One region of the Pantoea sp. X-Soil-YNGN-844 genome, then DNA from elsewhere that is predicted to be linked to it. Evidence: riboswitches for the same ligand, from Rfam matches in the RefSeq annotation. Region 1 holds a riboswitch; each other region holds the start of a gene.
The links. A riboswitch is a leader RNA that binds a small molecule or an ion and turns the genes downstream of it on or off. The one in region 1 is predicted to bind thiamine pyrophosphate.

Region 1 (2,261 bases):
CCGGTCCTTACCGGGTAATCCGCAATCAGGAGAGCCAGTTGAAGATCGAAGCGTTTGATGACTACTTCGGTTTTCGCGCCCTGATTGATGATGTCTCTATCTGGGTCCTGCCCGACATCAGCGATGAGCTGGTCTATGCCGGTGTCCGACTGCAGGGTGACAGCATTGATGAGATTCAGGAGGAGAGCCGCCTTGAAGAGGGCTGCTACTATCTGCTGTTCGATCAGCGTTCAGAGCAGGGTCGCAACGAGGCGGTGCGGCGCTGGGTCAGTTACCTGTTTAACCCCATCGCCCTGCTCAATCACGCCGGTGTCGGTTATCAGCGTTACTGGTTTCCGGCGTATGGCCTGTTACCGCGCTGGCACCACCGGCGCGATCTGACGCCCGTGGAAAAACCGCCCGGCTTAACCCATCTGACGCTGACCTGGTACAGTCAGCATGTGGAGCATGAGGGCATCGCCAACGCGCTGCGTCCGCTGCTGGCAGCGCATGGCGTCACGCTGGAGACACGCGAGATCAGCTACGAAAGCTGGTATCAGGGCGAGGCGGAAAGTGATATCTGGCTGGGCAGCGTGAACTTTACCCTGCCGCTCAATTATTCCCTGTTCGCGCAACTTTATGAGATTCCACTGCTGCATCACTGTCTGCCGATCGACTGGCACGGCGATGCGGCCCGCTGGCGTGAGAAAACATTGCCGCTGGCCGAATGGAGCAAACAACTGGTCGAAGAAGCCGGTCTGCATCCGCTGTTTCATCACTGGCTGCTGCTTGAAGGACAACGCAGTATGCGCGGCGTGCGGATGAATACCCTGGGCTGGTTTGATTTTAAATCGGCCTGGTTCGCGCCACCGGCGCTGTGACGCTTTCGCCCCGGCGCTGAAATGACTAGAATGTGACGTTCTCAACGGGGTGCGGCCTGCCACAAGCAAGCCGCTGAGAGAGACCCGTCGAACCTGATTCGGTTAATACCGACGTAGGGATTTGAGAGGCCTCTGTGCTCAGATCCTTTGCGACTCATCCCCTATTCTCCTGAAGGAGCGCAAAGTGTTAAACAAAGTTCTGCCGGTGCTGCTGTTACTCTCCGCCCCCGTTCTGGCGGCTAAGCCGGTTCTCACGGTCTACACCTACGACTCCTTCTCCGCCGACTGGGGCCCTGGCCCGGCAGTGAAAAAAGCCTTTGAAGCACGGTGCGACTGCGAGCTGAAATTCGTCACGCTGGAAGATGGCGTGTCACTGCTGAACCGCGTGCGCATGGAAGGCAAAAACAGTAAAGCGGATGTGGTGCTGGGACTGGATAACAATCTGGTGCAGGCGGCGCAAAAAACTGGCCTGTTTGCCGAAAGTCAGGTCGACACCTCGACATTAAAACTGCCCGATGGCTGGCACAACACAACCTTCGTGCCGTTCGATTATGGCTACTTCGCCTTTGTCTATGACAAAACCCGGCTGAAAAATCCGCCAAAAAGCCTGAAAGAGCTGGTCGACAGTCCGGAGAAGTGGCGGGTGATCTACGAAGATCCCCGCACCAGCACGCCCGGCTTAGGTCTGCTGCTGTGGATGCAGAAGGTCTATGGCGATCAGGCTCCGCAGGCGTGGCAAAAGCTGGCGCAGAAAACCGTGACGGTGACCAAAGGCTGGAGTGAAGCCTATGGCCTGTTCCTGAAGGGCGAAGGCGATCTGGTGCTGAGCTACACCACCTCACCGGCTTACCACATCATCGAAGAGAAGAAAGAGAACTATGCTGCCGCATCCTTTGCCGAAGGACACTATCTGCAGGTTGAAGTGGCCGCGCAGTTAGCCAGCAGCAAACAGCCCGCTCTGGCACAGCAGTTCATGAAGTTTATGGTCTCGCCTGACTTCCAGCGCACCATCCCAACCGGCAACTGGATGTACCCGGTGATCGACACGCCTCTGCCTGCCGGTTTCGCAGCGCTCAGCGTGCCGTCCACTGCTCTGCAGTTCTCGCCGGAAGAGGTTGCCAGCCAGCGTTCGGGCTGGATTAGCCAGTGGCAACGCGCCGTCAGCCGCTGATGCCGCGCTGGCTGATCCCCGGTTCCCTCGCCACGGTGTTACTGACCCTCGTGGCGTTTCTGGCCTTCGGTGCACTCTGGAGCGCCGCACCGGACACGGACTTACGCGGCGTGCTGCAGGATGACTACCTGCATCACGTTATCGCGTTCTCTTTCGCTCAGGCGCTGCTCTCCGCCCTGCTGTCGCTGCTGCCTGCGGTGCCGCTGGCGCGGGCGCTCTATCGACGTCGT
Region 2 (2,261 bases), 2.0 Mb from region 1:
CCAGCGCCACCGGGGGCAGGGCTTCTGGCCCGAGCAGCACCGTAGCTACCGGGATCCCCAGCATCACGTTATTAGAAAAGATGCCGCCCAGGGCAAAGACCGAAGCCGCCACGCCATCCAGATTAAACAGCCTTGTTGCCAGCACTCTCCCCACGATAAACACCAGCAGGCAACTGCCGAAGAAGGCCAGGAGCAGACGCGCATCCACCGGCGGACTTTGCGAGAAGGTGCTCATCACCCGAAACAGCATGCAGGGCAGCGCGACGTTAAACACAAAGCGGTTCATCCCTTCACTGATGCTGGCGGGCCATTTTCCGAGGCGCGTCAGGCAGTATCCCAGCAAAATCAGGATAAACAGCGGAGCTGACAGATAAATTTGATGGCTAAGGCTTTCAAACAGCAGTGGCATAGGGAGAGTCTGGTCAGACGATGATTAGTTACCAGACTAACAAATTGCTAACTAACTGTTAACTATAACGGTGTCCGGATTGAGCGCAGCAGGGACGCTAGCCTAACCAGCGGCGTGCCTGCTGGTCACTGATATCGCGATAATAGACGCGATGAATGATTTCGCCGCAGCCCGCACAGTGTGCGGAAATATAGGTGGAAAGATAAGATCTGCCATTTGGCGCGATAGCACCCCGACGTTCAATAATAATATCCAGCCATCGATGGCGGTGAGGAATAAGCGCTGATAATCGCATCATACATCCTGAATAGTATGAAGTTCCGCTCCAGAAGTTTATTAACTCACTGAAATAAAGTGTTTTTTACGATGATGCTGCGGGCAGGTTAATTATTATAGGGTTACCAGAATCCCTGCGGAAAATATTACCCGTCAGGGTAATAAACAGGGCTACCTATAAAGAGGTATCTCGTTAACCCGCAGCATTAAGCCTTTTTTTGTACTGCTGAGAGTTGATCGGGATCATGTGAATTGTTCCAGTTCCGATTATTTTCCAGGCTTGCGTCGCTTGCTTTCGCTGCACAGCCCTCCTATGCTGCAAGCCGTAACACGACTCGGGGTGCCCTTCTTTGTGAAGGCTGAGAAATACCCGTATTACCTGATCTGGATAATGCCAGCGTAGGGAAGTCTGATGCCTGACCGCATTCGCCTTCTTGTTCGCCGGTTGGGAGCTACGATGACACATCAATCTCAACACCTTTCTGCTGCGCACTTCGCGCCCGTTCTGCACACTTTCCGCCGTCAGTCACCGCTGGTGCACTGCATGACCAATGACGTGGTCCAGAATTTCACTGCCAACGTCCTGCTGGCACTCAATGCCTCACCGGCAATGGTGATCGATGCTGACGAAGCGGCACAGTTCAGCCGCTTTGCCGATGCGTTGCTGATTAACGTCGGCACCTTAACCCGCGAGCGTCAGCAGGCGATGCAGGCTGCCGTCACCGCCGCCTGTGAGGCGGGTACCCCCTGGACACTCGATCCGGTCGCCGTCGGCGCGCTGACGTTGCGCAGTGACTTCTGTCAGCAGCTGCTCAGCCAGCAACCGGCGGTGATCCGCGGTAATGCGTCAGAGATTCTGGCGCTGGCGCAGCAGGCCAGTGGCGGGCGCGGTGTCGATACGTTGCATCAGGCGGATGCAGCACTCGATGCGGCACAGCAACTCGTTGAGACCTGGCACACGCTGGTCATTGTCACCGGCGAAGTGGACTATGCCACCGACGGTCAGCGAATCCTCGCCATCAGCGGCGGAAGCCCGTTAATGACGCGGGTGGTCGGGACCGGCTGCGCACTTTCGGCCGTAGTGGCGGGATTCAGTGCTCTGCCGGGCGATCGGCTGATGAACGTGGCGGCAGCCTGTCAGGTCATGGCCCAGGCGGGGGAAAAGGCGGCGGCGCAGGCAGCCGGGCCGGGCAGCTTTGCCACCGCATTTATTGATGCACTCTGGACGCTGGAGGTGGAGCATGAAGCGCATTAATGCTCTGACGATTGCCGGAACCGATCCCAGCGGCGGCGCAGGTATTCAGGCCGATCTGAAAACCTTCTCCGCCCTGGGCGCTTATGGCACCAGTGTGATTACCGCACTGGTGGCGCAGAACACGCAGGGCGTACAGTCGGTTTATCGCATTGAACCGAACTTTGTGGCTGCCCAGCTCGATTCGGTACTGGATGACGTGCGTATCGACAGCGCAAAAATCGGCATGCTGTCTGAAACGGCGATTGTGGAAAAGGTTGCGGCCCGGTTGAGGCGTGCTGAGATCCCATTTGTGGTGCTGGATACGGTGATGGTCGCGAAAAG
Region 3 (2,261 bases), 440 kb from region 1:
TCGGCAGACCCAGATGCTCTTTGGGCGTGACGTAGCACAGCATGGCGCAACCAAACCAGCCAATCATGGCGGCACCGATACCCGAGGTGAAATGGTCGTAGCCGGGCGCGATATCAGTGGTCAGCGGGCCAAGCGTGTAGAAGGGGGCTTCATCGCACAGGTCGAGCTGTTCGGTCATATTACGGCGGATCATATGCATCGGCACATGTCCCGGACCTTCAATCATCACCTGAACGTCATACTCCCAGGCAATACGCGTCAGTTCACCCAGGGTTCGTAGTTCGGCAAACTGCGCCTCATCGTTGGCATCCTGAATGGAACCCGGACGCAGACCATCACCCAGCGACAGGGAGACATCGTAAGCGGCGCAGATTTCACAAATCTCCCGGAAGTGCTCATACAGGAAGCTCTCCTGATGATGCGACAGGCACCATTTCGCCATAATCGATCCCCCCCGCGACACAATCCCGGTGAGACGTTTCGCCGTCATCGGGACATAACGCAGCAGCACGCCCGCGTGGATAGTGAAGTAATCGACGCCCTGTTCCGCCTGCTCCAGCAGCGTGTCCCGGAATATTTCCCAGTTCAGCGCCTCAGCCACGCCATTCACTTTTTCCAGCGCCTGATAAATCGGCACGGTACCGATGGGCACCGGGCTGTTTCGCAAAATCCATTCTCGCGTTTCATGAATATAGCGACCGGTAGAGAGATCCATCACCGTATCGGCACCCCAGCGGGTCGACCAGACCAGCTTTTCCACTTCTTCCTCGATAGAAGAGGTGACTGCCGAGTTACCGATATTAGCGTTGACCTTAACCAGGAAGTTACGACCAATGATCATCGGCTCCGATTCCGGGTGATTGATATTGGCAGGGATGATGGCGCGTCCGGCAGCGACCTCCTGACGGACAAACTCGGGGGTGATGTCGGCGGGCAGATGTGCGCCAAAACTGTGCCCCGGATGCTGTTGCAGCAGTACCTCACTGCGGATTCGCTCACGGCCCATGTTTTCCCGCAGGGCGATGAACTCCATCTCCGGGGTAATCGTGCCCTGACGGGCATAGTGCAGTTGCGTGACACGACGGCCTGCACGGGCGCGGCGCGGTGTCGGCAGGTGATCGAAGCGCAGATGATCCAGCCCCTCGTCAGCCAGCCGCTGCTGGGTATAGCCCGAGCTGTTCTGTTCGAGAAGCTCACTGTCGTCGCGCTCAGCAATCCAGCGAGCGCGCAGCTTTTCCAGACCACGATGCACATCGATCTGCGCCGCGGTATCACCATAAGCACCCGCCGTGTCATAGACCGGCACCGCTTCATTTTTCTCATAGAGAGGTTGTTCTTTGCTGCCGCCGATGTGGGTCGGGCTTAGGGTGATTTCACGCATCGGCACGCGAATATCTTCCCGGCTGCCGGTAATCCAGATGCGACGGGACTGGGGAAAAGCACTGCCGCTTTGCAGGGAATCGATAAATTCCTGCGCCTGGGCACGTTGTTCACGACGGGTCATTTTTGGGTCAGACATAGCAATCTTCCTGTTAAGGGGGAACGATGCTTGTCCGGAGTTCGGAAGGAGTAACCGTATAGACAGCACAGGCATGCTGGCATACAGAGAATTTTTACTCTTGTTCCCTACGCAGGTTCTAACCTGGTCAGGTTCCGCGGATCCCGAATTAACGGTCTCAGCCCAACTGGGCACTCCGACAAGAAGCAGTTTTTACGCGGGTGTCTGATAACAGACCCGGGCGTAAAAACCTTACATTTCAACGCTAAAATAAAAAAGGTTCTTTGGAAAGTACTCCTCAGAACCTGTTCAGCATAAAAGGGCTACGGGATAATCTCAAGCCCTTTGCCGTTGTTAACCATCAAGCCGGACGCGCGATATGGCTGTCATTCGCCACTGGCGGCGTAGCAAGCTGGTTATCCCAGGCCAGCTGGATCAGCTTATCTTCCAGCGTAAAGCGTGATTCCAGCACTTCGCCCACTTCGGAGAGTGCCTGCTGGAAGGTCATGCAGTTTTCATCGTCAATCGCCTGCTGCAGGTGACCGTCATACAGCTGCATCAGACGCTCAGTATTCGCTTCCAGCGGAGGGTAGATCTGCGCGGCAGCGATCATCGGGCTGTCGCCACTCATTTCGCTGATTACGCGCTCATAGATACTGAAGTGACCGGCAGAAAGATAGTCGACCAGGCCGTGACAGAAGTTGTCGAGCGCCTGCTCGTCAAGACGCGTCAGCGCCTCTTTTTTAGGTTTAAGACCGACCAG

Region 2: it holds a riboswitch for thiamine pyrophosphate, as region 1 does, so the genes downstream of both, thiM (hydroxyethylthiazole kinase) here and thiB (thiamine ABC transporter substrate binding subunit) in region 1, are expected to answer to the same signal.
Region 3: it holds a riboswitch for thiamine pyrophosphate, as region 1 does, so the genes downstream of both, thiC (phosphomethylpyrimidine synthase ThiC) here and thiB (thiamine ABC transporter substrate binding subunit) in region 1, are expected to answer to the same signal.

Annotation. Positions count from the first base shown of each region.
Region 1 is NZ_AP036007.1:705,982-708,242, reverse strand. It holds gene sgrR (HTH-type transcriptional regulator SgrR) at 1-860, shown strand, start outside; TPP riboswitch at 896-998, shown strand; gene thiB (thiamine ABC transporter substrate binding subunit) at 1,045-2,031, shown strand; gene thiP (thiamine/thiamine pyrophosphate ABC transporter permease ThiP) at 2,007-2,261, shown strand, end outside.
Region 2 is NZ_AP036007.1:2,696,660-2,698,920, reverse strand. It holds gene AC6I8C_RS12595 (AEC family transporter) at 1-409, opposite strand, end outside; gene AC6I8C_RS12590 (hypothetical protein) at 507-704, opposite strand; TPP riboswitch at 1,012-1,108, shown strand; gene thiM (hydroxyethylthiazole kinase) at 1,143-1,940, shown strand; gene thiD (bifunctional hydroxymethylpyrimidine kinase/phosphomethylpyrimidine kinase) at 1,927-2,261, shown strand, end outside.
Region 3 is NZ_AP036007.1:270,848-273,108, forward strand. It holds gene thiC (phosphomethylpyrimidine synthase ThiC) at 1-1,519, opposite strand, end outside; TPP riboswitch at 1,607-1,707, opposite strand; gene AC6I8C_RS01170 (Rsd/AlgQ family anti-sigma factor) at 1,860-2,261, opposite strand, start outside.